DNA from 2 places in the Arthrobacter sp. GmRoot5-12 genome. Region 2 is predicted to be linked to the other one. Evidence: riboswitches for the same ligand, from Rfam matches in the RefSeq annotation. Region 2 holds a riboswitch; the other holds the start of a gene.

Region 1 (15,325 bases), 380 kb from region 2:
ACAGCCGCACCCGGGACGGGGCCGAGGCCGTCCGGTGGACACCTTGTCGCGACGCGGCCTCCGGGACCTTGTCGAATTCATCGCGGGCGTATCTGGTCATGGTGGAAGGACATCCTTGTTGATTGCGGCTGTTGTCCCGGCCTGGGGGTTGTTAAGCGTCGGATCCCAGGCGCCGGGCAGTGCGCGCACGGTGGCGCGACGTACGTAGTCTACGCAATCTCTTCACCAGCATGGGATCGTGTGCCAGCGCATCCTCGCGGTCGATCAGTGCGTTCAGGAGCTGGTAGTAATGGGTCGCGGAGAGGTCAAAGAGGTCGCGGATGGCCTGCTCCTTGGCCCCTGCGTACTTCCACCATTGCCGTTCCAGGGCCAGCATCTGCTGTTCGCGCTCGGAGAGGGAGGACTCACGGAGGGTGAAATCCGCCAAAAGGGACTTCCGTGGATCCTGCTCCGGCAGGTGTTCCCGGGCCGGTTCCGCCACGGCACACTCCTTCGCTGGTTACGGTAAATGTCTTACCCTCATGCTACCGGTCGAATAACACCGGTGTCATTCGCGCCCCGCGCCTGCACCGGCCCGGTGCCGCGGGCGGGCGTCCCCCGACGGCCTGCAAGAATGGAACGATGTTTGAATCGGATGCGCTGTTCGAGCTGCAGCAGGACCCGGCGGACGGCACCCGCTTCGCTGACCTGGCTGACCTGCCCCTGGCGGAGCTCATGGCGCCGGACTGGGCCGCGGCCCTGCAGGGAGTGGAGGGCAAGCTCCGGTCGGTCCTGGCCTTCCTGGCTGCCGAAGAGGCGGCCGGGCACCAACTCCTGCCGCCGCCGTCGAACGTCCTGCGCGCCTTCCGCCAGCCGCTCGCCGACGTCAAGGTCCTCATCGTGGGCCAGGACCCCTACCCCACCCCGGGGCACGCAGTCGGGCTGTCGTTTTCCGTCGATGCCCGCACGCGCCCCCTCCCCCGCAGCCTGGTGAACATCTACCGCGAACTCGAATCGGACCTCGGCATTCCGCCGCGCGTCCATGGCGACCTGTCGGCATGGACGGAGCAGGGCGTGCTGCTCCTGAACCGGGTACTCACGGTCAGGGCAGGATCTGCTGGGTCCCACCGGGGCAAAGGCTGGGAGGACATTACGACGGCGGCCGTCACCGCCCTGGCATGCCGCCGGGCCGCGGATGGGTCCAGGATGCCTTTGGTGGCGGTGTTGTGGGGCAAGGGGGCGGAGGGCCTCCAGCCGCTGCTGGCAGGCGCCCCCGCCGTCATCAGCCCGCACCCCAGCCCGCTGTCCGCCTCTCGCGGGTTCTTTGGCTCCAGGCCATTCAGCCGGGTGAACCAACTGTTGCGCGAACAGGGTGCAACGGCCGTAACCTGGGAACTCCCGCCGTCGCCCTAGCTTAGGCTTGCCTTATGAGCACCGTCCCCGCCGCCACCAGCGCCACGAAGAAGAGCCGCCCCCAGGTCACCCTGACCGTGCTGCGCAAGGAACAGCTGTCCCCGCACATGGTCCGGATCGTGGCCGGCGGGGAGGGCTTCAGCGACTTCGCCAACAACGGCTTCGTGGACCGGTACGTGAAGATCGTTTTCCCGCAGCCCGGGGTTGACTACCCCTCCCCGCTGGACCTGTGGGCCGTCCGGGAAACCATGCCGCGCGAGCAGTGGCCGTTCACCCGCACCTATACGCTGCGCTGGGTAGATCCGGAGGCGAGCGAACTCGCCATCGACTTCGTGGTCCACGGCGACGAGGGCCTGGCGGGTCCATGGGCGGCAGGGGCACAGCCGGGCGAGACACTGACCTTCACCGGACCCGGCGGCGCCTACAACCCCAACCCCGAGGCCGACTGGTACCTGTTCGCCGGTGATGAGGCAGCGCTTCCTGCCATCGCCGCATGCATCGAGGCCCTGCCCGCGGAGGCAACCGGGCTTGCCTTCCTGGAGGTAGGTTCCGAGGCCGACATCCAGTCCGTTTCCGCCCCTGCCGGGCTGGAGATTACCTGGCTGGCCCGCAACGGCACACCGGCAGGTGCCAGCGACCTGCTGGTCAGGGCGGTGGCGGAGGCCGAATGGCCCACCGGCACCGTGGATGTGTTTGCACATGGCGAACGCGGCTATATGAAGGCCCTCCGCGAAATCTTCTTCAAGCAGCGCGGCCTGGACCGCCGGCAGGTGTCCCTCTCCGGTTACTGGGCGCAGGGCCGCGTGGAGGACGTGTTCCAGGCCGAGAAAAAGCTCCCGGTCGGCCAGATCTAGCGGCGGCGCGCCCGGCGCCGCTCGTTGCTTGCCAGGCTGCGGGTCAGGGGCCGGGCCAGCACGTCGCCCAGGACGATCCCGCCGGCCGTTCCCAGCACGATGGCACCGGCGCTGAGCATTCCTCCGGCGCCGGCCAGGATCTCGGACTCCTCAACGGTGAGGACGTACATGGACCGGAATATCGTGAGGCCGGGCAGCAGGATCAGGGCTGCGGGAACTGCCACCACCAGCTGCGGCGCACCCATCCGCAGCGCCACCACCCGTGCCAGCAGGCCAATGACGACGGCGGCCATGGCAGGGGCGAAACGGTCCCCGATGCCCAGCAGGCCGCAGCCCAGCAGCACCAGGTAGCCCGCCACGCCTACGGCTGCGGTTGGCAGCAGGAGCTTCCAGGTGGTCTGTTCCGTAATGCCGATGGCCATCACGGCGGCGGCTACGAAGATGATGAGGACCCACAGATCGTAGGCGGGCGGGAAGGTCTGGGTAACGTCGATGCGCTGCAGCCCGGTCAGCTCCCCCACCACGAAGGCAACAGCGATCCCTGCCACGATGGCGCCGAACGTCAGCAGCGTGGACAGGAACCGTCCGGCCGCCGTCACCGGGAAGCCGTTGATGGCATCCTGCACGGAGGACACCAGGCGCCCGGTGGGAAGGAGCAGCAGGATGCCGCCCACCACCACGATGGACGGCGATGCGGTGAGCCCGAACTGCCAGAGCAGCAGCGCCAGCATGGTGACCACGAAAGAGCAGCTGGCGGTGATGAAGAAGTCCGGTACGCGCCAGCGTCCCAGCTGCCGGGCCAGCAGGCTGATGCCGATATTGGCCACGAACGCAACTGCCGAGGACACCGGACCGCCGCCCAGCACGCCAACGAACACGGCGGCGAAGATGCCGAAGGCGGCCGTGACCATCCAGCGCGGATAGGGTTTCGGGCTGGTGATGGCCTCGTTCAGCCGGCGGATCGCCTCATCCCGGCCCACGCCGCCGGCCACGATGTCCGTGACCAGTTGGTGCACCTTGGCCAGGCCCGCATAGTTGTTGGTCCAGGAGCGCACCACGCGCAGCAGGGCGATCGGCGTCTGGTCCTTGGGTGCGTAGTTGATACCCACGGACTGGTTGGTGATGTCCACCTCGATGTTTTTCAGCCCCAGGGCCGCGGTGACGGCAATGATGCTGGTTTCCACTTCCAGGGCGCCGGCGCCATACCGGAACATGGTCTCGGCCAGGTGCAGGGCGAAATCCAGGGTCTTCCGGGCGGAGGTGTCCACGCCACCCACCTGGATGGTGGGGTTGGCGTAGGGACTCCCCGCCAGCCGGTCCACGATGCTCAACGGGGCGGTTGGTGGATTCTCGCCCTGCACCAGGCGGCGCAGCATCCTCTTGGCGGCAGCGTCCTGCCGAAGCTGCGCAGGGGTCAGCGGTTCAGTCTTGGGCAGGCCGTCAGTCTTTGGCCTGTGCCCTGGCCGTTCGTGCCGTTCGGTCATGCCCGCTTCCTCCCTGTACGCGGTTTATGGACGGTCAGGCTGCACGCTTCAGCGGCAACTTGCCCAGCAGCGTGCGGGCGGCGGCCGCAGCGGACCTGGCGAGCCTGTTGGCATGGAAGACGGCGGGCCGCACCGGCACGACGAAGTCTCCCACCAACTGGACCACTTCGCCGCCAAAGCCCTTCTTGAATTCGTAGCCGCCGTGGCCTTCCTCGTCCTGGCCCGAGATGCCGAAGGTGCCGTAGAAGTTGTACCGCGGGTATCCCTTCTCGAGGGCATGCAGCATCATTCCCCAGTACAGGGAGGTTGCGCCGTTGAAGTAGATGTAGTCCTGGACGGTGCCGCCGATGACGCACACCACCTCATCGCCGTAGCAAACGAAGTGGATGGCTGCCACGGTGGCCGTCCCCACGGAGTCGGGGAACCTTTCGATGTCCTTCAGGCTCCGCTCGTAGCTGTCCACCAGGTCCTGTACCACTTTGAGCCGGTTGGCCTTCTTTTTGCTGCCGGTCTCCTCCACCTCACGGCGGAGATCTGCTGCGGTGGCTGACTCCGTTGCCAGGCGCTCAGTGATGGATTTCCGGTAGGCCGGGATGTCGATCTTCGCCATCATCAGCTTGGTGAATTCCGGGGTGGTAGTCCGGAGCAGGTGTTCGTAGTAGGCGCGTTCGCGGTAGACGAATCCTTTTTCGTCACCGGCCCGGCTCAGGGCCCCGTAGAAGTCGTCCAGGGTGTCCAGGGTGGCCTGTTCCAGGAAGACGCCGTTCTTTTCCGCTTTGCGGATGGCTTTGCGCGTCCGGTAGCTGGTGCTCATGATCAGTTCTTCGGCGTCCTGGATGCCCACCAGGTTCTTGATGAACATCCAGTTGACGTTGACGAAGTTCATGTCCAGGCCCTGGTGCTCGAACCCCAGCCGTTCCAGGTCGGCCACCAGGGGCCGGTTGTCCTCGACGTCGGGGTGCTCGGCGCCGTCGGCGTCCCGGGCGATGTACCTGACGTTCGGCGAGATCCGCAGTTCAGCGGCTTTGCGGCCTGCCGCGTGCTTGCGGAGAAGCTCGACGACGGCGCCCACCAGGTTCCGGTCCGTGTAGTCCATAAGGGGGCCCTTGGCGCATTCACAGACGGTGTAGCCGAGGCGGTTTGTGGTGTAGTTGAGCTTTCCTGCCGCCACGAGTTCCCCGTTGCGCCGGACCCCGAAGAGTTCCACCTGCTGGCCGCGTGCTCGCTGGAAACGGGCAAAATCAATGGACTGTAGGAAGCTGTTCTGCGGGTGCTTCAGGGCGAAGGCCTCAAAGTCGGCGTCGCTGAGGTTGGCGTATTCAAGCCCGGTAGCGGCGGAAACTGGATTCAAGGGGTGACCTTCTTCTGGACTCTTCGCGGCCTGGTGGGCGCGCGATGGGCGGGCGGTGTTCGGGGCGGCCGGCACGCGGGCGTGCTGGCCCGGCGGGGGTCGCGGGAGCTTTGCGGGTCTGGCGGCTGCAGGTCAGTAGAACTGCTGGCCGGTCCGTGCGGTTTCAATCCGGCGGAAGATCTTTTCGCCGCCTTTGACCCAAAGCCGGTGCCGCAGCGGGGACAGGACGTAGTCGTGGCAGCCCACGAAGTCGGTCACTGTCTTGGTGAAGCTGGTCTTGAACATGCCCATTCCGTAAAGGTTGTGGGTCTTGTCCTTGATGCGCGCAGCTGGAGGCGTGCCGCAGAAGTCGTACTCGGTGCAGCCGAGTTCCTGCATCCGGCGGATGGCCGCCCACTGGACCAGGTGCGAGTCACCGTACTGTTTGCGGTTCTGGGTGGAACCGCCGTCCTTGTAGGTTGCCTTGGCACCGTAGTTGATGACGAATGCGCCCACGCTGGGCTTTCCGTCCTCGTAGGTGAAGAAGAAGTTGCCCTGGCCGCGGTTGCTGAACTCATCCCAGAACTGTGCGTAGTAATCGTAGCTGCGCAGGGGCATGGATCCCTTGGCGCTGACGGTGTTGACCATCAGGTCGTACAGGGCGCGGTAGGTTTCAGGTCCGGGTTCCTGCCGGACCACCTGGCAGCCTTCGCGTTCGGCACGCCGGATGGCATTGCGGGCGCGCGAGGAGATGGCTTTGAATACTGTCTCTTCGGAGCCGGAGATATCCAGCAGGGCGGTGGAGTCGTTGGACTGGATATTGGGCGCTTTCACCAGGTTGGCCGCGCGCAGTTCCTTCTGCACCTCGTCGGAGTCGATAATGTCCGGTTCCACTTTGATGGTGAAGACATTCAGCTTCCTGCCGCGGACAAACGCGGCAACGGATTCAAGGACGGGGCCGAGGTCCGCTGCATCGGCCAGGTCGGGGCCCTTGATCAGGTACCACAACCGTCCCAGGACGGGGAAGCTCTTCTCCAGCACCAGGTTGTAGCTGGAGTTTCCGGGGCTTTCCAGCACCAGGAACCGGACTTTCCAGCCGCTTCCGTTCTTGACCGATGCATAGGCGGCGGACTGCAGCATATTGCCGCCGTTCGGATTGGCCGTGACGTGCTTGTCCCAGTTTTCAATTTCCTCGGCGGTGGCAAAACGTGCGGTGAATTGTCGCAAGGGGGCCTTGTCCAATCGGGTCTGTGCGCGGTTTCGGTAGTTCTGGGTGCGTGCGGACATGCAGCCTCAAGTCTAAAGCCTGATGTGCTTCCGGCTTTTCGCCGACCGGCGGTGCACGGGCGGCATCCGGGTTCAGGATGCCCGCTTGACGCCGCTGTTGGCGGTCAACAAGGGTGTAGGCATGAGGCCGGATGGGGAAGAGACTACAGCCCGCACGGGGAGCGACGGACAGCCATACAGCGCCGGGGTGCAGGTGGCCGCGCTTATCGGATTCCTGGTGGCGTCACTGTTGGTGGCGGCGCTGGGCGGCCTGGCCTCGGCGGCCAATGTCTCCGGCTGGTACGCCACCGCAGACAAGGCGCCCTGGTCCCCGCCCAACGGCGTGTTTGGTCCCGTCTGGACCGTCCTCTATGCGGCAATGGCTGTCGCAGCGTGGCTGGTCTGGCGCCGGCGGACCAGCAGGACACGCCCGGCAATGGCCGCCTACGCCGTCCAGCTGGTCCTCAATCTTGCCTGGACCCCCGCGTTTTTCGCCCTTTACCCCGCCCTTGGCACGCCGGCCCTGTGGCTGGGGCTGGCCATCATCCTTGCCCTGATCGCCGCCGTCGCAGTAACCGTTGCGTATTTTGGTCCCATTAGCCGCACGGCCGGGCTGCTCCTGCTGCCCTACGTGTCATGGCTGGTGTTTGCGGCCAGCCTGAACTGGTGGGCCGCGGCGCATAACTAAGCGATGGTCTCCGCGTGGCCTGTGGCGTCGCGTTGCCAGGTGGGGATCAGCATTCGACGACGCTGACGGCGAGGCCGCCCATGGCGGTTTCTTTGTATTTGGAGGACATGTCCTTGCCGGTTTCGCGCATGGTGATGATGACTTCGTCCAGGGACACGCGGTGGGTGCCGTCGCCCCAGAGCGCCATTTTCGCGGCGTTGATCGCTTTCGCGGCCGCGATCGCGTTCCGTTCGATGCAGGGGACCTGGACCAGCCCGCCGATCGGGTCACAGGTCAGGCCCAGGTTGTGTTCCATCGCGATTTCCGCGGCGTTCTCCACCTGCGCCGGGGTCCCGCCCATGACCTCGGCCAGGCCCGCGGCCGCCATCGAGGACGCCGACCCCACCTCGCCCTGGCAGCCGACCTCGGCCCCGGAGATCGAGGCCTGTTCCTTGTACAGCACCCCCACCGCGCCCGCGGCCAGCAGGAACCGCACCACCACAGCGTCCCGGTCCTCCTGGGTGGCCTTGTCCATGCCCGGGGCGAAATGCAGGGCGTAGAACAGCACCGCGGGGATGATCCCGGCCGCCCCGTTCGTCGGGGCGGTGACCACCCGCCCGCCGGAGGCGTTCTCCTCATTCACCGCCAACGCCACCAAATTAACCCACTCCTGCCAATACCTGGCATCGAACGGGCCCGCGTCCCACGCCGCATCCGTCTCCTCGACCGGGCCGCCCGCGGATTCCTTCTTCAACCGGTCGTACCAGTCAGGGGCGCGGCGGCGGACCTTCAACCCGCCCGGCAGCACCCCCGCCCGCCTCAACGAGGCGGCCACGCAGCCCTCCATCACCGACCAGATCTGCAGCAGCCCCGCCCGGATCTGCTCCTCGTCCCGGGAGACTTTTTCGTTCACGAGCATCACATCGGCGATGCCCAACCCGGTCGCCGCGCAGTGCCCCAGCAGCTCCGCCGCGGTCCGGAACGGCAGCGGCAGTTCCTGTTTGGACGCGTCCAGTTCCTGCTGCGCCGCGTCCTCCTCGCCCTCCCGGACGATGAACCCGCCACCCACCGAGAAAAACGTCGCCGCATGCAGCACCTCCCCGGCCGCATCAGTGACCGTGAACGTCATCCCGTTCGTGTGCCGCGGCAACACCGTCAACGGCCGCAGCACCATGTCCTTCACCCCGTACGGCAAGGCCACAGCACCGGCCAGGTTCAGCACCCCGGTCTCCGCGATCGAGGCCAGCCGCTCCTCCACCTCGGCGGGCAGGATCAACTCCGGATGGAACCCCTCCAACCCCAACAAAACGGCGGTCATCGTCCCATGCCCATGACCCGTCGCCGCCAACGACCCATACAAATCAACCCGCAACCCCGCCACATCACCCAGGACACCCAGGCCCTTGAGCTCCTCAGCGAACACCGCAGCAGCCCGCATCGGCCCCACAGTATGCGAAGACGAAGGCCCAATCCCGATCGAAAACAGGTCAAAGACACCAACAGCCATAACGGGGTATTTCCTAACTAAATCTGGTTCGGTTGCCGCTCAACCCACTTCCTGTACGTCCTGTCAGCCTCGACACACCGGTCCATGCGCACCAGGGGCCGGCAGAGCCGGACCCGAAGCCCGGCCACGGTGCGGTACAGGGCTTACTTTTGGCGTTTGTAGAACGGGAGGTCGACGACTTCGAATGGCTCCGCCTTGCCACGGAGGTCCACGTCGAGGGCGGTGCCGGGTGCCGAGTATTCGACGTCGACGTAGGCCATGGCGATGGGGTAGCCAAGGGTGGGCGACGGCTGGCCGGAGGTGACTTCGCCAACCGTGGCGCCGTCCTTGAGGACGGGGTAGTGCGCGCGTCCGGCGCGGCGGCCCTGGCCTTTGAGCCCCACGAGGCGGCGGCCGGAGGTGCTGCCGGCTCCGGCTTCCTTTTTGGCGGCCAGGGCGGCTTTGCCGACGAAGTCGCCTTCCTTGGAGAGCGCGACGACGGGGCCGAGGCCGGCGGCGAACGGGTCGCCCTGCAGCGACAGTTCGTTGCCGTACAGGGGCATTCCCGCTTCGAGGCGCAGGGAGTCACGGGAGGCGAGGCCTGCCGGGGTCAGTTCCCTGTCGTCGGCGACGGCGATCAGTGACTGCCACAGCGCGGGGGCATCGTCGTTGCCCACGAAGATTTCGAACCCGTCCTCACCCGTGTACCCGGTGCGCGCAAGCAGGAGTTCCTTTCCGGCGCCGCCTACCAGGAGCGGCACGCTGACGGCGGCGTAGTACTTCAGCTCGGTGACCAGTGCGTGCTGCGCGGCCGGGACCAGGCGCAGCAGGAGTTCCTGGGCCTTGGGGCCCTGGACGGCGATCAGCGACGTGCGGGCTGAGGCATCCTCCACTACAACATCGAACCCGGCGGCCCGTTCCTGCAGGGCAGCGGCTACCACGGCGGCATTGCCCGCGTTGGGCACCACCAGGAAGACGTCGGTACCATCCTGCGCGGCAGGGCGTCGGTACGTGATGAGGTCGTCGACGATGCCGCCGTCCTCATTGCAGATCAGCGAGTACTTTGCCTTGCCCACGGCCATGGCGGAGATCTTTCCCACCAGGGCGTAGTCCAGGAACGCGGCGGCGCCGGGGCCGGTCACCCAGACCTCGCCCATGTGGGAGAGGTCGAACAGGCCGGCGGCCCTGCGCACGGCATGGTGTTCAGCAAGCTCCGAGCTGTACTTCAGCGGCATCTGCCACCCGCCGAAGTCCGTGAAGGAAGCTCCAAGCTTCTTGTGCTCGTCGAAAAGAGCGGTGTATTTCTCGGTCATGGCGCCGGTCCTTAGTTTTCGAAGTCTTCCAGCGGCGGGCAGGAGCAGATCAGGTTCCGGTCCCCGGCGGCGCCGTCGATGCGTCCCACGGGCGGGAAGTACTTGTCCTGCTTGTGGTGGGCAGGGAACGCCGCCTGCTCCCGCGGGTAGGCGCGGTCCCAGTCAGAGCTGACGACGGCGGCCGCCGTGTGGGGTGCGCGGCGCAGGGGTGAATCCGCTACAGCAAAGTCGCCGTTGGCCACCTGGTCGATTTCCTTGCGGATGCTGATCATGGCCTCGATGAAGCGGTCGATCTCGGCCAGGTCCTCGGACTCGGTGGGCTCCACCATCAGCGTGCCCGCGACAGGGAACGAAAGGGTGGGGGCGTGGAAACCGAAGTCGATCAGCCGCTTGGCCACGTCCTCGGCCGTGACTCCCGTCTTCGCCGTGAGTTCGCGCAGGTCCAGGATGCACTCGTGCGCCACCAGCCCGCCTTCACCGGTGTACAGGACCGGGAAGTATTCGTTCAGGCGGGACGCGACGTAGTTGGCCGCCAGCAGCGCGGACTTGGTGGCCTCGGTCAGGCCCTCACCGCCCATCAGCTTCACGTACGCCCACGAAATCGGCAGCACACCGGCCGAACCGAACCGGGACGCCGAGATCGCCACACCGTGCCCGGCTTCGTGCGCCGCCTTGTTCGCGTCGCCCGGCATGAACGGTGCCAGGTGCGCCTTGGCGGCAACGGGCCCGACGCCGGGTCCCCCGCCGCCGTGCGGGATGCAGAAGGTCTTGTGCAGGTTCAGGTGGGACACGTCCCCGCCGAACTGGCCCGGCTGGGCCAGCCCTACCAGGGCGTTGAGGTTGGCGCCGTCGATGTAGACCTGGCCGCCCGCGGCGTGCACAGCGTCACAGACTTCGCGGACATCCCCATCGTAGACACCGTGGGTGGAGGGGTAGGTGATCATGATGGCCGAGAGGACGTCCTTGTTGGCCTCGATCTTGGCCGTCAGGTCGTCGTGGTCGATGGTGCCGTCGGCAGCCGTGGCCACGACGACCACCTTCATGCCCGCGAGCACGGCGGAGGCGGCGTTGGTGCCGTGCGCCGAGGCCGGGATCAGGCACACGTTGCGCTGCTGCTCGCCCCGGGAATGGTGGTAGCCGCGGATCGCGAGCAACCCGGCGAGCTCGCCCTGCGAGCCCGCGTTGGGCTGGATGGACACCTGGTCATACCCGGTGATCGTGGTCAGGTCCGCTTCCAGGCCGGCGATGAGTTCGCGCCAGCCTTCGGTCTGGGAGTCCGGGGCGAACGGGTGGATCGAGGCGAACTCCGGCCAGGAAATGGCTTCCATCTCGGCCGTGGCGTTCAGCTTCATCGTGCATGAACCCAGCGGGATCATGGTGCGGTCCAGCGCCAGGTCGCGGTCCGAGAGCTTGCGGATGTAACGCAGCAGCTGGGTTTCAGACCGGTGCGTGTTGAAGACCGGGTGCTGCAGGTAGTCGGAGGAACGCTCGACGGCGGCCTCCAGCCCAAAGCCCTGGCCCTCGCCCTGGACCTCGGCAACCGTGGCGCCAAAGACGTCGGCAACCTGGGCGACGATGGCCGCCGTCGTGGTTTCATCGAGGGCGATGCCTACGGTGTCGGCGTCGACGCTGCGCAGGTTGATGCCCCGCGCCTCGGCGTCGGCGATGATGCCAGCAGCCCGTCCGGGGACCCGGACCGTAAGGGTGTCGAAGAAGCTCGTGTGCAGCACCTCGACGCCGGCGGCCGCAAGCGAGGCCGCCAGGCTACGGGCGTGGCGGTGCGCCGTTTGGGCAATCGCCTTCAGTCCGTCGGGGCCGTGGTAAACGGCGTACATGGACGCAACGATGGCCAGCAGCGCCTGGGCGGTGCAGATGTTGGACGTGGCCTTCTCGCGGCGGATGTGCTGCTCGCGGGTCTGCAGGGCCAACCGGTAGGCAGGCGTGCCGGCGTCGTCCTTTGACACCCCAACCAGGCGGCCAGGCAAGGAACGCTCCAGGCCTTTGCGGACAGCCATGTAGGCGGCATGGGGGCCGCCGAAGAACAGCGGCACGCCAAAACGCTGGGCTGAGCCGACGGCAATGTCCGCGCCCTGCTCGCCCGGAGGTGTGATCAGTGTCAGGGCCAGCAGGTCCGCAGCGACCGTGACCAGCGCGCCCCGGTCCTTCGCTGCAGAGATCACCGCGGACTGGTCCCACACGCGGCCGGAAGCGCCGGGCTGCTGCAGCACGATCCCGTTGATGTCGCCCTCGGGCAGGCCCTTGGACAGGTCGGCGACCTCCACCTCGAAGCCGAGCGCCTCCGCACGCCCCAGCACGATGGCGATGGTCTGCGGCAGCACGTCGATGTCCAGGACGGTCTTGCCGTCTGCCGCGGGCTTGGTCTTGTTGGCGCGGCGCATCAGCAGCACGGCCTCGGCCACGGCCGTTGCTTCATCCAGCAGCGAAGCGTTGGCGATGGGCAGGCCCACAAGGTCCTGCACCATGGTCTGGAAGTTCAGCAGCGCCTCAAGCCGGCCCTGGGAAATCTCCGGCTGGTAGGGCGTGTAGGCGGTGTACCAGGCCGGGGATTCCAGGATGTTGCGGCGGATCACCGGTGGAGTCACGGTGTCGTAGTAGCCCTGGCCGATCAGCTGCACCGCCGTCTTGTTCTTGGCGGCAAGCTTCCGCAGTTCCGTGAGGACTTCAACCTCACTGAGGGCGTCCTGCAGGCGAAGGGCGGTGTCCTGGCGGATGACCTTGGGAACCGCGGTGTCCACAAGGGAATCGACCGAGTCGTAGCCTACGGCTTTGAGCATGGTGTCGACGTCGGCCTGGCGGCGCGCGCCGATATGGCGGTCTACGAAAGTGGTGGAGGCTGGGGTAACCGACACGAAGGAACTCCATTTACTCAGGCGGCGAAGGGTACGCCACAGCTATTCGGGTTCCTCCCCGCTCTGTATTGGACCTGAGAGTTTCCGCGTTCCCTGCCTGGGCAGGACCCGCTTGCACCGTCGGTGAGCACAACAGTCCCTACCTCTCCAAAAGAGAATAAGACTGCCTGCTGCTTTCCAGAGGTGCCTCGCCGCGGCGGTACGGGGGCCTGCGAGATTCCTGGGGAGGATTTGCTCCTACGGCGCCTGCCTGTACTTCCGGCAGAACTCTCCCGCCGCAGATCAAAGGCTATTCATTTGTTGGATCATGAAGGCCGGTGACAGCCCTCACAACTTTCTATTGTCCTACGCGGCAACCCCTCCCGGCAAATGACGGAGCTACCTGCGGAGCCGTTCCAGCGCGGCCAGGAGTTCCTCCACGTCAGCGGCCGCTCCCCCAGCCGGCGCAGGGGCCACGGACAGCATGGCGTTGAAGTACAGGCCGTCCCCCATATAGAGGACTGCCTTGGCCAGCCCAGGTCCCACATCCGCAGCAATTTCGTCCAGCCAGCGCTGCTGGATGGCCGCGAAGCGGCGCCGCGTCTCCTCGTGGGCCACCTCTGCAAGCCGGGTGGCGGCCACGATGGCACGGTCCAAAGGGGTATCCGCCCAGACCGAGGAACGGATGAAGTAGGCCGCGGCGCCTTCAGCTGCCGACGCCATGGCATCGGCATCCTCGCTCGCCAGGCCCTCCAGGCGGTCAAGCAACACGGCAATCAGGGCTTCCTTGTTGGGAAAGTGGTAGAGGAGGCCGCCTTTGGATACGCCGGCCTTGCGAGCCACGGCATCGAGGGTGGCCGCCCGCTCACCCACTTCAATCAGCAGGGACTCGAAGGCGTCAAGGACCGCGTCACGGGCAACAGGCTTTCGGGGCATGCCCTCCATCATGCCCTCCCCCGTGCAGGAATGAGGAAAACCATCGCATTTTTAAACTATACCGTCCGGACGGTATAGTTATCTCATGACCACTTCCATCGAGAGTTCGGCAACCGGGCAGGCAAGCAGCACTTCCGTGCGTCCTCCGTGGCGCGACTGGCTGGCGCTGGGGCTCCTGATGTTTCCCGTGCTGCTGGTGGCGGTGGACAACACCGCACTGACGTTCGCGCTGCCGGCCATCGCCCGGGCCCTGGAACCCACGGGCGTGCAGCTGCTGTGGATCGTTGACGCCTACCCCCTGGTGCTGGCCGGGCTGCTGGTATCAATGGGAAGCCTCGGCGACCGGATTGGGCGGCGGAGGCTGCTCATCCTTGGCAGCATCGGCTTTGCCGCGCTGTCCGTTGCGACGGCTTTTGCGCCCGCGCCGGAATGGCTCATCGCCGGCCGCGCCGCCCTGGGATTCTTCGGCGCCATGCTGATGCCGTCCACCTTGTCGCTGATCCGCAACATTTTCCCCGAGCCCAATCGCCGCAGGCTGGCCGTCGCCATCTGGGCCGCCGGATTCTCCGGCGGCGCGGCCCTGGGTCCGATCTTCGGCGGCTGGCTGGTGGAGCACTTCTGGTGGGGTGCCGTCTTCCTGGTGGCGGTCCCCCTCATGCTCCCCCTGCTGGCGTTTGGACCGGCCCTCATCCCGGAATCGAAGGATCCGGCACCCGGCAAGGTGGACATCCCCAGCATCCTGCTCTCCATGCTGGTCATGGTGCCCGTTGTCTACGGGATCAAGGCAGTTGCCACCGAAGGTCCAGGGGCGGCAGGTCTGGGCGCCATCGCCTTCGGCCTGGCCATGGGGGCGGTGTTCGTGCAGCGGCAGCAGCGGCTGGCGCACCCCCTGCTGGACATGTCCCTGTTCCGGAACAGGGTGTTCAGCATGGCCATCAGCGCCAACATCCTTGCCTTGTTCTCCTTCAACGGCTTCATCCTGTTCCTCGCCCAGCACCTCCAACTCCTCGAGGGAATGACGCCGTCCGCAGCCGGCGTTGCCATGATCCCGGCACTGGCCGCCACGGTGGTGGCCGGCCTGGTGGTGGTGCCGCTGGTCCGCAAGATCCGCCCGGGATACGTGGTGGCTGCGGGGTTGGCGTTCAGTGCCACCGGCTACACCATGGTGGCATTCGGGAATCACGACGGCGGCCCCTCGCTGCTGCTGGCAGCCCTGCTGGTCCTTGCACTGGGCGTGGGTACGGCCGAAACCATCTCCAACGACCTCATCCTCGGGTCCGCGCCGCCGGAGAAGTCAGGCGCTGCCGCGGCAATCTCCGAGACCGGCTACGAGGTGGGGTCGCTGCTGGGCACGGCGGTACTGGGCTCCATCCTGACGGCGTCCTACCAGCAGAACCTGCGGCTGCCCGCAGGCCTTGACGGCATGCTGCCCGGCTCCTCCCTGCACAGCGCGAGGGAAACACTTGCCGGCGCAGTGGAAGCAGCAAACCTGCTGCCCGCTTCCCTATCGGACACCGTCCGGGACGCTGCGGCGTCAGCGTTTGATTCCGGCGTGCACATCACTGCGGCAATTGGGCTGGTACTGATGGCGACGGCGGCAGTCCTCGCCGCCGTCGTGCTGCGGAAGGTGCCGAAAGCGGCCTGACCAAGCGAAACAAAAAGGGCGCCTGGTACCGGATCAATTCCGATACCAGGCGCCCAAAGGGTCCAGGCGGGTGACTGCCGGCTACTTGGAGTCGGCGGCTGTG
Region 2 (15,325 bases):
CACCCGCCGAAGTCCGTGAACGAGGCCCCGGCCTTCTTGTGCTGCTCGAAAAGAGCGGTGTAGTTCTCAGTCATTGGAAGTCCTCAGTTCTCAAATTCGGCTGTGCTGTCCTCGAACGCTTCGAGGGGCGGGCAGGAGCAGACCAGGTTCCGGTCGCCGGCGGCGCCGTCGATCCGGCCGACGGGCGGGAAATACTTGTCCTGGCGGAGCGAGGCAACGGGGAAGGCCGCCTGCTCCCGCGGGTAGGCGCGGTCCCAGTCAGAGCTGACGACGGCGGCGGCCGTGTGGGGTGCGTTGCGCACCGGGGATGCCTCCAGGGTGATGTCGCCGCTGGCCACCTGCTGGATCTCGCCATGAATGGTGATCATGGCCTCGATGAAGCGGTCGATCTCGGCCAGGTCCTCGGACTCGGTGGGCTCCACCATCAGCGTGCCCGCGACAGGGAACGAAAGGGTGGGGGCGTGGAAACCGAAGTCGATCAGCCGCTTGGCCACGTCCTCGGCCGTGACTCCCGTCTTCGCCGTGAGTTCGCGCAGGTCCAGGATGCACTCGTGCGCCACCAGCCCGCCTTCACCGGTGTAGAGGACCGGGAAGTATTCGTTCAGGCGGGACGCGACGTAGTTGGCCGCCAGCAGCGCGGACTTGGTGGCCTCGGTCAGGCCCTCACCGCCCATCAGCTTCACGTACGCCCACGAAATCGGCAGCACGCCGGCCGAACCGAACCGGGACGCCGAGATCGCCACACCGTGCCCGGCTTCGTGCGCCGCCTTGTTCGCGTCGCCCGGCATGAACGGTGCCAGGTGCGCCTTGGCGGCAACGGGCCCGACGCCGGGTCCCCCGCCGCCGTGCGGGATGCAGAAGGTCTTGTGCAGGTTCAGGTGGGACACGTCCCCGCCGAACTGGCCCGGCTGGGCCAGCCCTACCAGGGCGTTGAGGTTGGCGCCGTCGATGTAGACCTGGCCGCCCGCGGCGTGCACAGCGTCACAGACTTCGCGGACATCCCCATCGTAGACACCGTGGGTGGAGGGGTAGGTGATCATGATGGCCGAGAGGACGTCCTTGTTGGCCTCGATCTTGGCCGTCAGGTCGTCGTGGTCGATGGTGCCGTCGGCAGCCGTGGCCACGACGACCACCTTCATGCCCGCGAGCACGGCGGAGGCGGCGTTGGTGCCGTGCGCCGAGGCCGGGATCAGGCACACGTTGCGCTGCTGCTCGCCCCGGGAATGGTGGTAGCCGCGGATCGCGAGCAGCCCGGCGAGTTCGCCCTGCGAGCCCGCGTTGGGCTGGATGGACACCTGGTCATACCCGGTGATCGTGGTCAGGTCCGCTTCCAGGCCGGCGATGAGTTCGCGCCAGCCTTCGGTCTGGGAGTCCGGGGCGAACGGGTGGATCGAGGCGAACTCCGGCCAGGAAATGGCTTCCATCTCGGCCGTGGCGTTCAGCTTCATGGTGCATGAACCCAGCGGGATCATGGTGCGGTCCAGCGCCAGGTCGCGGTCCGAGAGCTTGCGGATGTAACGCAGCAGCTGGGTTTCAGACCGGTGCGTGTTGAAGACCGGGTGCTGCAGGTAGGCCGAGGAACGCAAAATAGTGTCGGGCAGTTCGAATCCCTGGGCGTCACCCACCGGACCGGCGCCAAAGGCGACGGCGACGGCGGAAAGTGTTGCCGCCGTCGTCGTCTCATCAACGGAGACGCCCACCGTGTCCGGATCGATGAAGCGCAGGTTGATGCCACGGGCTTCAGCGGCGGTGATCACCTTGGCGGCCTTGCCCGGAACGCGGACGGTGAGGGTGTCGAAGAAGGAGTCCGTGACCAGTTCGCGGCCCAGTGACGTGAGTGCTGTTGCCAGGACCCTGGCCTTGTGGTGGACGGTCTCTGCGATCGCCTTCAGGCCGTCGGGGCCGTGGTAAACGGCGTAGAAGGAGGACACGATGGCCAGCAGCGCCTGGGCGGTGCAGATGTTGGACGTGGCCTTCTCGCGGCGGATGTGCTGCTCGCGGGTCTGCAGGGCCAACCGGTAGGCAGGCGTGCCGGCGTTGTCCTTGGAGACGCCCACGATCCTGCCCGGGAGGGTACGTTCCATTCCCTTTTGGACGGCCATGTAGGCGGCGTGCGGCCCCCCAAAGAACAGCGGCACGCCAAAACGCTGGGTGGAGCCGACGGCAATGTCCGCCCCCTGCTCGCCCGGAGGTGTGATCAGTGTCAGGGCCAGCAGGTCCGCAGCCACGGTGACCAGCGCGCCCCGGTCCTTGGCAGCGGCGATCACGGCGGATTGGTCCCACACGCGGCCGGAGACCCCGGGCTGCTGCAGCACGACGCCGTTGATGTCGCCGTCGGGCAGGCCCTTGGACAGGTCGGCGACCTCCACCTCGAAGCCGAGCGCCTCCGCCCGGCCCAGCACGATGGCGATGGTCTGGGGGAGGCAGTCGGCGTCGAGCACCGTCTTGCCGTCCTTCGCTGCCTTGGACTTGTTGGCGCGGCGCATCAGCAGCACGGCCTCGGCCACCGCCGTTGCCTCGTCCAGCAAGGAAGCGTTGGCTACCGGGAGCGCCGTCAGGTCCTGCACCATGGTCTGGAAGTTCAGCAGCGCCTCAAGCCGGCCCTGGGAAATCTCCGGCTGGTAGGGCGTGTAGGCGGTGTACCAGGCCGGGGATTCCAGGATGTTGCGGCGGATCACCGGCGGAGTCACGGTGTCGTAGTAGCCCTGGCCGATCATCTGGACTGCCGTCTTGTTCTTGGCGGCAAGCTTCCGCAGTTCCGTGAGGACTTCAACCTCGCTGAGGGCGTCGGTCAGCTTGAGCGCAGTTTCCTGGCGGATGGGCGCGGGGACGGCCACGTCAACCAGGCCATCCAGGCTGTCGTAGCCGATGGCCTTGAGCATGGTGTCGATGTCGGCCTGGCGGCGCGCGCCGATATGGCGGTCAACAAACGATGTTGGATGCGAATGAATCGTCATGAGGAACTCCAGATCTGGCCGGCCGAACGTGGCACGGCGTGGGATGGGTTCCTCCCCGCTCTGTATTGGACCTGAGAGATTCCGCGTTGCCTGCTGTTGGCAGGGGACCGCTTGCACCGTCGGTGAACCAGGCAGAAGCCTGATTGCTTTCCAGAGTCGCCTCGCCGTGACGGTACGGGGGCCTGAGAGATTCCTGGGGAGGATTTGCTCCTACGGCGCCTGACCGGTGTTTCGCCGGGAGGACTCTCCCGTCACAGCTCGAAAGGCTTATTCAAATGTGGGTGATTCGGCTCACAAGGTACCGGGATAGACCCGTCCGTGGCAAATCGGGCGGCTTCCGTGCGGGGCTCGAGGGGCACGTGACGCCGTTCTTCCCCGCTTGTGTCGGGAGGGGTTTGACATTCGATCGTGACGGACACCACACTGAACCCCGGGAATGGCGCCGCCGGTGGCTGGCTCAGCGTATCCGGAGCAGCCCACCAGTCGGTGCCTGTCCCATTGCATGACCGGCCGTGGCCCAAAAAGCCTGCGGCTTCCAACTGAATACGCCTTCGACCTGCGGCGGGAGAGCCCTGCCGGGTACATCCAGCAGGCGCCGTAGGAGCAAACCCTCCCCAGGAAACTCTCAGGCCCACGTACCGCCGCGGACAGGCAACTCTGGAAAGCAGCCGGGCATGACCCTGGCTCACCGGCGGTGCAAGCGGCTTTTGCTGCGGAAACTCTCAGGTCCACTACAGAGCGGGGAGGAACCAAATCTTTTGCGGCACCCAAAAGCCGCTTTATCGATGGAGTTCCTCATGGCGATTCATCCCCCCACGTCCAACGGCGAACCAGCCCGCAGCCAAGGCGCTGCCACGGCAGCCCGCAGCGAGCCTCCCCACCTGGAGCGGCAGCTCACCAACCGGCATATCCAGCTCATCGCCATCGGCGGCGCGATCGGCACGGGCCTGTTCATGGGTTCCGGCAAGACCATCTCCGCGGCCGGCCCATCCGTGATCTTCGTATACATGATCATCGGCTTTATGCTTTTCTTCGTCATGCGGGCCATGGGTGAACTGCTGCTCAGCAACCTGAACTACAAGTCCTTCAGTGATTTCGCCGCCGATCTCCTGGGGCCGTGGGCCGGATTCTTCACCGGCTGGACGTACTGGTTCTGCTGGGTGATCACCGGAATCGCGGACGTCATCGCCATTGCAGGGTACTCAAAGGAACTTTGGCCGGCGCTGCCACTTTGGATCCCGGGCCTGGCCACGGTGGGCATCCTGCTCCTGCTGAACCTCGCCACCGTCAAGGCGTTCGGCGAGACCGAGTTCTGGTTCGCCCTCATCAAGATCGTCGCCATCGCAGCCCTGATCATCGTGGGACTCTTCATGATCTTCACCGGTTTCCAGAGCGACGCGGGCACCGCAAGCTTCACCAACCTGTGGAGCCATGGCGGGTTCTTCCCCAATGAGTTCATGGGCTTCGTGGCCGGATTCCAGATCGCAGTCTTCGCCTTCGTAGGCATCGAACTGGTGGGAACCACCGCCGCCGAGGCCAAGAACCCCGAGCGCACGCTGCCCAAGGCCATCAACGCCATCCCCGTCCGCGTGCTGCTCTTCTATGTCGGTGCGCTGGTCATCCTGATGGCGGTCACCCCGTGGACCCAGTTCGCCGCCGGCCACAGCCCCTTTATCGGGATGTTCTCCCTGGCCGGCCTCGGCGCCGCGGCCACGGTGGTCAACCTGGTGGTCCTGACTTCGGCGATGTCCTCCGCGAACTCCGGCATCTACTCCACGTCCCGCATGGTCTTCGGCCTGGCCCAGGAAGGCGATGCCCCCGGTATCTTCAGCCGGCTCTCCACGAGGAAGGTGCCCAGCAACGCGCTGTTCCTGTCCTGCGTCCTGCTGCTGTCCGGCGTCGTACTCATGTATGCCGGCCAGGATGTTGGCATGGCCTTTGAAATGGTGACCACCGTGTCTGCGGTCTGCTTCGTCTTCGTCTGGTCGATCATCCTCGCCAGCTACATCTCCTTCCGGCGCCGCCGGCCGCACCTGCATGCGGCGTCGAAGTTCAAGATGCCCGGTGGCATTCCCGCCGTGTGGGTGGTGTACGCATTCTTCGCCTTCGTCCTTTGGGCCCTTACCACCCAGCCCGACACTCTCGTTGCACTGCTGGTAACCCCCATCTGGTTCGTCATCCTGGGCGTGGCTTGGGCCATTCTGCGGCGCCGTCCCGCCCACCTGGCCCGCTTCGAGGTCTTCCGTGCCGAGCTTCAGGCAGACCAGGCCACTGCCGCGCGCAGCGGCGGCCAGGACGCCGGGGCGGCGGGGCGCGAGGTCCAGCAGGCCGGGAAGTAACGTCCGACGGCGGGTTGCAGCGGCGGCGGTGAGGTGCAGGTACCGCATCCTGCCGCCGCAGCCCGCCGGACGAAGCCACGGCCCGGAAGTTAAGCATGCTTAGTGTCTATCCACATAGGATGGAAAGGCACGGCAGCCTAGCCGCTGCAGGTCGATTTGAATGAAGGTGACCATGGCCCGGCGCAGCAACCCCGCAGTACGCATCGCACAGGAAACCGCCCACAACGCAATGTTTGACGCCGAGGGCAAGCCCAAGCCCGGCGTCCACAACATGCTCCTGAAAGCAGTGCAGATCCAGCGGCCCCTGGTGGTTGGCTACATCCGCAGGCTCCAGAAGAGGCATCCGCGGGCGACGGCCGCGCAGCTGGCGGACATCGCAGAGCGCGACTACCTGCGGGCTGTTGCCGGAGGGGGAGCCCTGGTGGGTGCCACCGCCGTCGTCCCCGGCGTTGGAACCGTGGCGTCGCTGGGACTTTCCGCAGCCGCCACCGTTGGCTTCCTGGAAGCCACAGCCCTGTACGCAACATCGCTGGCTGAACTGCACGGCATCCGTCTGACCAACCCGGAAAAGGCCGGCACCATGGTCATGGCCATCATGCTCGGCGAGGAGGGCACCGCCCTGCTGGGCACGCTCAGCGGCCAGGCATCCGGCGGCGCCACCAACACCTGGGGCAACGCGCTGTCCAAATCCATGGTGGTGCCGGGTTTCGGCAGCGTCCGGAAGAGGATCCAGCATGCCTTCCTCAAGAACCTGCTCAAGCGCCAAGGGACTGCCTTGTTCGGGCGGGCCCTCCCGTTCGGCATAGGGGCCGTTGTCGGCGGAGCCGGTAACCTCGTGATGGGCCGTGCGGTGGCCAAGAATGCCCGGGAGGCGTTCGGGCCGATGCCGGACACCATTCCCGGGGAGCTGACTTCCGCTGCCGGGCCGGACAACCTGACGCTGGAAGGCAACATCATTGGATCTCAACGCTGACGTAGGCCAATCATTCGGCTCCTGGACCGCGGGAGGCGATCCGGCGATGCTCCAGCTGGCAACCAGCGCCAACGTAGCCTGTGGCCTCCACGCGGGGGATCCCGTCACCATGCTCGACAGCTGCAGGGCCGCGTACGAACTTGATGTCACCGTCGGTGCGCACCTGGGCTACCGGGACCTGGCCGGCTACGGGCGCCGCATGCTTGGCATGAGCTTCGACGAGCTCTTCGGGGACGTGCTGTACCAGCTGGGCGCGCTCGACGGGGTTGCGCATGCCGTGGGCGCCTCCGTGGACTATGTGAAGGCGCATGGAGCGCTGTACGACACCACGATCCATGACGCCGAGCAGGCCTCCGCCGTAGTGGCTGCGGTCAACGCCTACGATCCAGGCCTTCCGTTCCTGGGCTTCCCGGGCTCGGAGCTGCTGAAGCAGGCCAAGGAAGCCGGGCACCCGGTGTTCGTTGAGGCTTTCGCCGACCGTGCCTACCTCGCCGACGGCAGCCTGGTGCCGCTCTCCGAGGACGATGCCGTCCTGTACGACGTCGATGCGGTGGTCGAACGGGCCGTCCGCCTGGCCACGCAAGGCGAAGTGGTTGCCGTGGACGGATCCGTAATTGCGGTACGGCCCGACTCCCTGTGCATTCACGGTGGGACCCCTGACGCCGTAGAAATGGCGGCCCGGATCAGGGCAGGACTTGAGGACGCAGGCGTCGCACTGGAGTCCTTCGCGTAGGAGCCTGCAGCCGTACGGCGGGCCGACTTCTTTCAACAATTCCAGCGTCACTCCAGCCCTCCCTGCCGCCGTCGTACGCCTTATCGACACGCACATTCCTTTTCGCACCCCAAATATCCCCAGCGAAAAGGAAGATGCGCAGCGCCAAGATGAATCCGCAGCGAAAAGGAAGATGCGCAGCGCCAAGTCCACCCGGGACCTACAGCAGCGGAAAACTACCCAAAGATCAGCTGCGCCACCGTGAAAATCCCCAGCCCGGCCAGGGACCCCACCACGGTGCCGTTGATGCGGATGAACTGCAGGTCCTTACCCACCTGGAGCTCGATCTTCTGCGAGGTTTCCTCGGCATCCCACCGCGCCACGGTGTCCGTAATAACGCCTGCGATGTCCGAACGGTAGGTGCGGACCAGGTACCCGGCGGCGTCACCGATCCATGCGTTGACCTTCCCGGCCAGTTCGGGGTCGTCCACGAGCCGTGACCCAAAATCGCGCACCGCAGCCTTGAACTTGATGGTGAGTTCGCTGTCCGGATCATCCACGGCGCCCAGCAGCGCGTTCTTGACCGTTCCCCAGGTCCGCGAGGCCAGTTCGCGCACTTCGGGGTCGCCCAGGACCTGCGCCTTGATGTCTTCCGCGCGCGCAATCATCGCGGGGTCATGCTGCAGGTCCTGTGCCAGGTCGTTGAGGTACTTGTCGATTGACTGCCGCACCTGGTGGCGGGGGTCAGCCTGGACGGCACGGACGAACTTCAGGATCTCGATATAGACCTTGTCGCCCACCAGTCCGTCCACGAACTGCGGAACCCACGTGGGGGAGCGGTCGGACACCAGGCGGGTGACGGTTTCGTGGTTGTCGTCCACCCAGTCCGCCGCGCGGTCCACCAGCAGGTCCACCAGCGTGTGATGGTGCCCGTCATGGAAGATGCGCTCCGCCAGCCTGCCCACGGGAGGTCCCCACGGCGGGGTGAGCAGATGCTTGCGCACCATGCCCTCGATGACGGCCTGGACGTCGTCGTCATTCAAAACCTTGAAGGCGCCGCGGATAACGGCGGCTCCCTCCTTGGCCACGCGTTCGGCACCACCAGGGCCGGCCAGCCAAACGCCGGCCCGCCGCGCGATGTTGACGCTGGCCAACTTCTCCTGGACCACCTGCTCGGAGAGGAAATTGGTCTCCACGAACTCGCCCAGCGAGGCCCCGATCTGGTCCTTCCGGCGGGGAATGATGGCGGTGTGGGGAATCTTGATGCCCATGGGGTACTTGAACAGGGCCGTCACGGCGAACCAGTCGGCCAGCGCGCCCACCATTCCGCCCTCGGCCGCCGCGCGCACATACTGCAGCCACGGGTAGTCCTTCTGCAGCGCGAACGCAAAGACAAAAATCACGGCCATGGCGATCAGCAGGCTCAGCGCCAGCAGCTTCATCTTCCGCAGCGCTGCCGCTTTCTCGGCGTCGCCGGCACCGGGCTGGCGGCTTACGACGGCGCCTGCCGCCACAGTGCCAGGGCGCACCTGCTGTGCGGCCTCGGCGGGGGGATCCTGCGTGGTTGGCCCAGTAGTTGCCTCAGAGTTCACCTGCATGTGCCAAGCCTAGCCCCGAAGGCGGGGGCCGGTCGGCTACCGTGTGTCCATGACAATTGACGAGTCAGTGCCGCAGCGGCCGCTGGTCTTTGCCCATCGTGGTTCCAGCGGCGCATACGCCGAACACACCCGGGCCGCCTACCTGCAGGCATTGGCTGACGGGGCCGACGGGGTGGAGTGCGATGTCCACCTCACCCGGGACCAGCACCTGGTCCTGCTCCATGACGCCAACCTGGACCGGACGTCGGACGGGACCGGGCCGGTGGCTGAACGGACCCTGCGCGAGCTGCACCAGCTGGACTTCTCATCCTGGAAGGGGGTCCGCATTCCCGAAGAGTATGGAGCACGTTCGGAACAGCTGCTGACCCTCCCGGAGCTGCTGGACATCCTCCGCGGGGCGGGCCGCCCGGTGAAACTCGCCATCGAGCTCAAGCATCCCAGTCCCTACCAGCTCAAACTGGAGGACCGCGTGCTGGAGGTGCTCCGCAGCGAGGGCTGGGACCCGCAAAGCTCCACCGTGGACAACGTGGCCGTGACCTTCATGAGCTTCAGCCCGGACTCGGTCCGCCACCTGCTCCAGTCCGTCCCGCCGCAATACATCTGCCAACTGGTGGACGACCTCACCATCCATGAGATCCGCGGCGGGCTGGGCCTGGGCCTCATTACGGGGAGCGCCGTCGCCAACCTCATGAAGGCCACCCAGCTGGAGGGTGAACGGATCCTGGACGACCGGGAAGTAGGAATGGCCGGCCCCGGCATCGACTACGTCAGGGAGCGCCCGGCCACAATCCGCCGATGGCTGGACTCCGGGCGGCGCTTCCGGGTGTGGACCGTGGACTCCCCGGAGGATGTGGCACTTTGCCAGGAGCTGGGCATCCACGAGATCACCACCAACGTGCCGGCCCGCGTCCTGGACCAGCTCCACGCAGCCTCTCCGCAGGGAAAGTAGGGCGGACGTGGACGCGCACCACGTCAATCCGTTCCCGTATTCGCCCCGACGCTGGTGGGGCGGCGCCCTCGACGTCGAAGGCCTGGCACTGTACTCGGTGGGAGCCGCGGCGGAAGCGCTGAACCTGTATGCGCGCACGCCCGGCCGGTTCAGCACTACGCCGGCGCTTACCGCGGCTGCCTTCGATTCCTTCGGCCACCTGCGGATTGCCGGACGCAAGCCACAGGGCTTCGCGCCCCTGTCGGGCTTCCGGCAGACCCGCGATGGCTGGATCCGGCTCCACGCCAACTACCCGCACCACGAGCAGCGGCTGCTGCGCGCCTTGGGAGCCGCCTCCGCGGAAGGGGCGGAACAGGCTCTTCGTTCCATGGCGGCGCTTGAGGCTGAGGCCGCCATCCAGGGCCACGGCGGGATCGCTGCGGCCGTGAGGACGCGTGACGAATGGCTTGCGTCCGGCATGGGCCGGGCGGCGGGATCCGGACCCTGGATTGCCGTGGAGCATACCGACGGCACCACGGCCGGTCTGGGACTGCAGGACTTTGCCGCGGCGGCTACTACGGCAGGCGGCGAGGGCATCGGTGGCGGCAACAAACCGCCGCTGGAGGGGCTGCGGGTCCTGGACCTGACCCGGGTGATTGCAGGGCCGGTGGCCACCCGCCTGCTTGCAGCATTGGGAGCCGATGTCCTGCGGATCGACCCGCCAGCCTTCCCGGAAATCGAAGACCAGTTCGTGGACACCGCGTTCGGCAAGCGCAGCGCGGAAGCCGATCTGGGGCTTCCGCAGAACCAGCACAGCCTCCAGCAGCTCCTGGCCCGCGCCGACGTCGTGGTCACGGGTTACCGGCACGGCGCCCTGGACCGTTTCGGGCTCAACCCGCGGGAACTGCTGGCCTCGCACCCTGGGCTGGTGGTGGTCACCCTCAACAGCTGGGGGAGCGCCGGGCCATGGAGCGGTATGCGCGGTTTTGACAGCATTGTCCAGGCCGCCTGCGGAATCGCGCACGTGTACGGGAAGGACAATGACGACGGCGGGTGGCGCCCGGGTGCCCTGCCTGTCCAGGCGCTGGACCACGCCACAGGATACGGGGTGGCTGCGGCGGCCGTACGCCTCCTGGACCGACGCCGGGCGGCTGGGATGGGTGCCTGTGCGCACCTGTCCCTTGCCCGCACCGCCGAGGAACTGTTTTCCCTTCCAATGGGCACCGAAGCAGGGGACACCGAACCAGGGGTCACTGACGGCCCGGCAGAGCTACCCGGACCCCGCTACAACTCCATGGACAGCACCTACGGGCAGCTCCGCTACGTCGGTCCACCGTTGCTGGACGCGGGCCGGCCGGTGGACTACCTGTCCCCGCCGCCCCCGTATGGAAGCTCTCCGCCCGCCTGGAATTGAGGGACCTTGCCTCACAGGCCGGTTTCTGGCGGCCACCGTGGCTGTGATTGAGTGGTTCCATGCCTCTTCCCTGGTCCGGTCCTGCAGTCAGGGGCTTGTCCGTACCGAACTTTTCCCTTCAGGGCCCCGCCGTTCAGACCCTGTCCGCGGCTGCCATGGGAGCCCTCCTGCTGGCCAGTGCGGGCAAGCACTTCAGGGATCCCGGCTTCTACCGCGACGTCGTTCCGGACTACCTCTGCCGCCGGGACGCGGAACCGGATCCGGAACCCGGTGCGGCCCACACTGTGGTGCCCAACCATCCTGTGCCCAACCATCCCCTGGCCGTCCTGTCCCGGGATGAGTGGATCGCCGTGAGCGGACTGCTGGAGCTGGCCGCCGCCGTCGGAATCCTCCTCCCGCCCACCCGGAAGCTGACCGCCACCGCCCTCACAGCGATGTTTACCGCATTCCTGGCGGGACACGCTGACGCACTGGCGAAGGCTTACGGTCCGCAGGGTACGCCCCGCCGGCGGAAGATCCACACCGTGCGGTTGCCGCTCCAGGCACCGTTGATCCTCTGGGCCTGGAGCCTCCGGAAGCCCATCCAAAAGGCACGCAAACCTGGAGGCTGGGTGTGAAACTCCTGGCCTCGCCGGCGGTCAGGGTGGGGATTTCCATCAGCATCGCCACCGGCCTTTACGGGGTGTCCTTCGGAGCGCTCGCAGTGACCTCCGGGCTCAACCTGTGGCAGACCATGGCCCTGAGCCTGCTCCTCTTCAGCGGTGGTTCGCAGTTCGCGTTTATTGGTGTGGTGGCAGGTGGAGGTTCGGGCATCGCCGCAATGAGCGCAGCAACGCTGTTGGGCATGCGCAACGGCATCTACGGCATGCAGTTGAACGCACTGCTGCGGCCCACCGGCTGGCGTAAGTTTGTCGGCGCGCAGCTGACCATCGACGAATCAACGGCCACCAGCACGGGCCAGACGGACCCGGCCGAGCAGCGGCGCGGATTCTGGACTGCAGGGATCGGCGTCTACGTGCTGTGGAACCTCTTCACCGCCGTGGGCGCGCTCGCCGGGAGCGGACTGGGCGATCCCAAGCAATGGGGGCTCGACGGAGCCGCGGTGGCCGCCTTCCTGGCGTTGCTCTGGCCGCGGCTTAAGGGCCGCGAACCCATTGCCATCGCGGTGGTATGTGCGGTGGCCACCGTTGTCGCCGTTCCCTTCGTGCCGGCGGGGGTGCCCATCCTGGTGGCCGCCCTGGTGGCCGCGCTGGTGGGCTGGTTCAGCCACGGCCGGCGCGACGAGGGCCTTGAGCCGGACGTCGAGCCCTATGGCGGACACCGTGACCATCACCCTGGCCGGCAGCAGGACGCAAGCCGCCCGTATCCGGGTGCGCAGGGGAGCGAAGGCGCGGATCCGGGGGCAGGCGCATGAGCCTGTGGATCTGGCTGCTTCTTGCCTGCGCGCTGGCGTACGCCTGGAAGATCGTTGGCTACTTCGTGCCCGCCAGGTTCCTCGAGGACCCGCGCACATCCCGGGTTGCGGGCACCATGACCATCGGCCTGCTGGCCTCCCTTACCGTGGTGAATGCCGTCGTGTCTGGCCAGGGACTCGCGGCTGACGCCAGGCTGGGGGCGCTTGCCGCGGCCGCACTCGCGCTGGCGTTCCGCGCACCCTTCCTGGTGGTGGTCATCGCCGGGGCCGGCACCGCTGCCCTGCTGAGGGCATTGGGCTGGAGCTAGTTTGGCAGGCGTCTGCATAAATTAGTGATGCGGGTCACTTCCCCGGCCCGGCGGCGGCTGTACTATGAAATCGGCTTATGCAGTTGGCCATGGCATTCCTACGAACGGCGACCATGGAAAATCAGCTGTATCCCGCAGGCGGCTTGGCGGGCAGACCCCGCCACAAGGACGCCCGACGGCGGGCAGGCCTCCCAGCCAAACGCTTCTTCAGGCGCTTTTCCCGCCTTTCGGACGTGCCGGAAGAGGACCTGGAAATTCTCGCCCAAAGGCTCCGGGAGGCATTCGACCTGGACCCGTCGTCGTCCGTTCCAGCGCTGCAGGCCCTGGTGCGTCAGGAACTCCGCAAGCGGGCAGACGCGGGCAACGCCTAGCGGGCCAGCATCGCGGGGCCAGGTGTGGTGGACTGGAGGAGATGCAGCCCACACCAGGCGGCCACCAAAGGAGGAATCGAGATGGACGAACAGTCACGGCCTGATAAGCCGCAGGACGGCCAGGGCACAGAGGACACCGAAGGGAAGGCTGGGGAAGCGCGCAGCGCCGGAATTCCTGCCGCTGAGCAAACCGGCAAGCTGCGGCCCGCCTACCTGGACCCCCGCGGCTCCGAGGCAACGCGTGAATTACGGGACACTGCACGGCGGCGCCGGGATGCCGAGGAGAAACTCCAGCAGCACCTGATGGAGGCGAAGCACCACATCCCCAACGAGTTCCATGAGCACCATGACCACGAACCCCAGTCACACGGGCATCCTGAGCCAGGACAGCCATCAGAACAGCCCCGGCCCGGCACCCAAGGCGGAGAAACCGGCACTGGAGAAAACGGGGAAAATCCCTGACGGAACGCTCCCGATACCGGGGAAACACTCCTGACAGCCGGGCAGCGCCGGCCGGCTGTCAGGGGCTCGATACAGCGGTAGCTACGCCACGCCGTGGGCTGCGCCGTCGGGCGAGACCGACCTGCGGCAGCTTTCTTCCACGCCCATCTCGTACCACACCTGCGCGCCGAACTCGGGCTCGGGGGTATCAAGGTTTTGGTACAGGGCGTCAAGCAATTCGACGAGTTCCGCGGTTGTCAGCGCAGGGAGGACTTCTTCCGGCCCGCGGGCGTCAGTGAGGTAGTGGAAGAGTTTTGATCTGGTCATCGCAGCGCGGCGGTTGCAGGGTGGATACGCAGGAAAAGTTCCATGGGTCGCTCCATCTCGGACTATTCGAGGCTGGCTGCCTAACCCCGCTCTGAGTTTATTGCACGTGTTGTGTGCCGACAATGGTGCCCCCGGGGATGCCGGGTGCGGCAGCAGGGACGGGCACCAGCACGGGAAGCGGGCGTGGCGGGCGGACCGTACGGATGGCGTCCTCGACCAGTGCCAGCGGACGGCGCCATGCATCGGAGCCCGGCTCCATGGTGTCGACAACGCCGATCAGCATGGCCAGCAGCCGGAACATGTCCGTCATGGTGATGTCCGTGCGCAGGCTTCCCTGGCCTTGCCCGCGCACCAAAAGGATGCTGATCGACTCCATGAGGGACCCGGTAATGCCGGTGAGGAGTTCGCGCCGGCCCGCCACAGCGCACAGCAGGTTGGCGTCGTCGCTTGCCGCAGCCATCAGGGCCTCGAGCACGCGCAGCAGCCCGGCAGCGGCATCGATATCGGCCAGGGCGCCGTCCATGACGGGATCCACGGTAAGCCGGAGCTGCCGGTTCAGTGCCGCCAGGACCAGTTCTTCCTTGTCCGCGAAGTTGCGGAACAGGGTTGCGGGGCCAACGCCCGCGGTGGATGCGATGGTTTGGAGCGGTACTTCCGGGCCGAACTCCCGGAAGCACTGGCGCGCCGCCGTGATGATTTTGTCCACGTTCCGCGCTGCGTCTGCGCGGAGGGGCTTACGGGCGACTGCGAGGCTCATGCCCAAAAGGGTAGCAACGGAGTCTTCGGCCACCATGGTTACTCCGGGGTAGGAGCTTATGTGACGGCGCGCTCCCGCGTTTGGGCCTGCGGCAGTCCGGGGACCGCGTGCGAAACTTGGAGGCATGTTGCTTGCATTTTCTGTTGCTCCGTCAGGCGTTCCCAGCGAAGGTTTCCGGCCAAACGATGCGTCCGTGCACGACGCCGTTGCAGCCGCCGTGAAGATCGTCCGGGAATCCGGGCTGCCCAACCAGACCGATTCCATGTTCACCACCATTGAGGGTGAGTGGGATGAAGTGTTCGACGTCGTAAAGCGCGCCACCGAGGCGGTCGGACGCTACGGCAGCCGCGTCTCACTGGTGATCAAGGCCGACATCAGGCCCGGTTACAGCGGCGAGTTGACGGCAAAGGTGGACCGCCTCGAAAACGCCCTGGCCCAGGAGTCCTAAGCCTGTCCTGAGCCTCCGCGCCGGGGCTGGCGTGGGCCCGGCTGAAGTGTCTGGACCGCCGGAACGCCGCGTGCCAAACTGTGCCCATGTTCGAGCACAAACCCCGGCCGGAATGGATTGCCACCGAGGAGTTCCTGTCCCGCACTGTGGTGCATCCGGACGAGGCGGTCCAGCAGGCCATCCGCACTGCGGCTGACGCCGGCATGCCGGCCATTGAGGTGGCGCCAAACGCCGGGAAGCTCCTGAAGCTCCTGGTCCAGTTGTCCGGCGCCCACCGCATCCTGGAGATCGGGACCCTGGCGGGTTACAGCACCATCTGGATGGGCCGCGGCCTTCCC

Evidence for each region. A riboswitch is a leader RNA that binds a small molecule or an ion and turns the genes downstream of it on or off. The one in region 2 is predicted to bind glycine.
Region 1: it holds a riboswitch for glycine, as region 2 does, so the genes downstream of both, gcvP (aminomethyl-transferring glycine dehydrogenase) here and gcvP (aminomethyl-transferring glycine dehydrogenase) in region 2, are expected to answer to the same signal.

The regions. Positions count from the first base shown of each region.
Region 1 is NZ_AP046056.1:1,059,107-1,074,431, forward strand. Features, by position in the region: gene AC6JAM_RS04740 (LytR C-terminal domain-containing protein) at 1-100, opposite strand, end outside; gene AC6JAM_RS04745 (DUF3263 domain-containing protein) at 152-481, opposite strand; gene AC6JAM_RS04750 (uracil-DNA glycosylase) at 622-1,392, shown strand; gene AC6JAM_RS04755 (siderophore-interacting protein) at 1,407-2,246, shown strand; gene AC6JAM_RS04760 (threonine/serine exporter family protein) at 2,243-3,730, opposite strand; gene AC6JAM_RS04765 (peptidoglycan bridge formation glycyltransferase FemA/FemB family protein) at 3,765-5,081, opposite strand; gene AC6JAM_RS04770 (lipid II:glycine glycyltransferase FemX) at 5,214-6,347, opposite strand; gene AC6JAM_RS04775 (tryptophan-rich sensory protein) at 6,469-7,014, shown strand; gene AC6JAM_RS04780 (L-serine ammonia-lyase) at 7,061-8,500, opposite strand; gene gcvT (glycine cleavage system aminomethyltransferase GcvT) at 8,644-9,792, opposite strand; gene gcvP (aminomethyl-transferring glycine dehydrogenase) at 9,804-12,662, opposite strand; glycine riboswitch at 12,716-12,823, opposite strand; glycine riboswitch at 12,850-12,947, opposite strand; gene AC6JAM_RS04795 (TetR/AcrR family transcriptional regulator) at 13,041-13,577, opposite strand; gene AC6JAM_RS04800 (MFS transporter) at 13,663-15,222, shown strand; gene AC6JAM_RS04805 (Dps family protein) at 15,304-15,325, opposite strand, start outside.
Region 2 is NZ_AP046056.1:1,440,825-1,456,149, reverse strand. Features, by position in the region: gene gcvT (glycine cleavage system aminomethyltransferase GcvT) at 1-74, opposite strand, end outside; gene gcvP (aminomethyl-transferring glycine dehydrogenase) at 84-2,957, opposite strand; glycine riboswitch at 3,118-3,218, opposite strand; glycine riboswitch at 3,510-3,608, shown strand; glycine riboswitch at 3,609-3,704, shown strand; gene cycA (D-serine/D-alanine/glycine transporter) at 3,755-5,296, shown strand; gene AC6JAM_RS06560 (hypothetical protein) at 5,469-6,269, shown strand; gene AC6JAM_RS06555 (LamB/YcsF family protein) at 6,253-7,002, shown strand; gene AC6JAM_RS06550 (DUF445 domain-containing protein) at 7,218-8,579, opposite strand; gene AC6JAM_RS06545 (glycerophosphodiester phosphodiesterase) at 8,629-9,528, shown strand; gene AC6JAM_RS06540 (CoA transferase) at 9,536-10,921, shown strand; gene AC6JAM_RS06535 (DoxX family protein) at 10,981-11,538, shown strand; gene AC6JAM_RS06530 (AzlC family ABC transporter permease) at 11,535-12,335, shown strand; gene AC6JAM_RS06525 (AzlD domain-containing protein) at 12,332-12,643, shown strand; gene AC6JAM_RS06520 (hypothetical protein) at 12,877-13,014, shown strand; gene AC6JAM_RS06515 (hypothetical protein) at 13,096-13,476, shown strand; gene AC6JAM_RS06510 (hypothetical protein) at 13,558-13,782, opposite strand; gene AC6JAM_RS06505 (TetR/AcrR family transcriptional regulator) at 13,880-14,539, opposite strand; gene AC6JAM_RS06500 (thiamine-binding protein) at 14,664-14,987, shown strand; gene AC6JAM_RS06495 (O-methyltransferase) at 15,074-15,325, shown strand, end outside.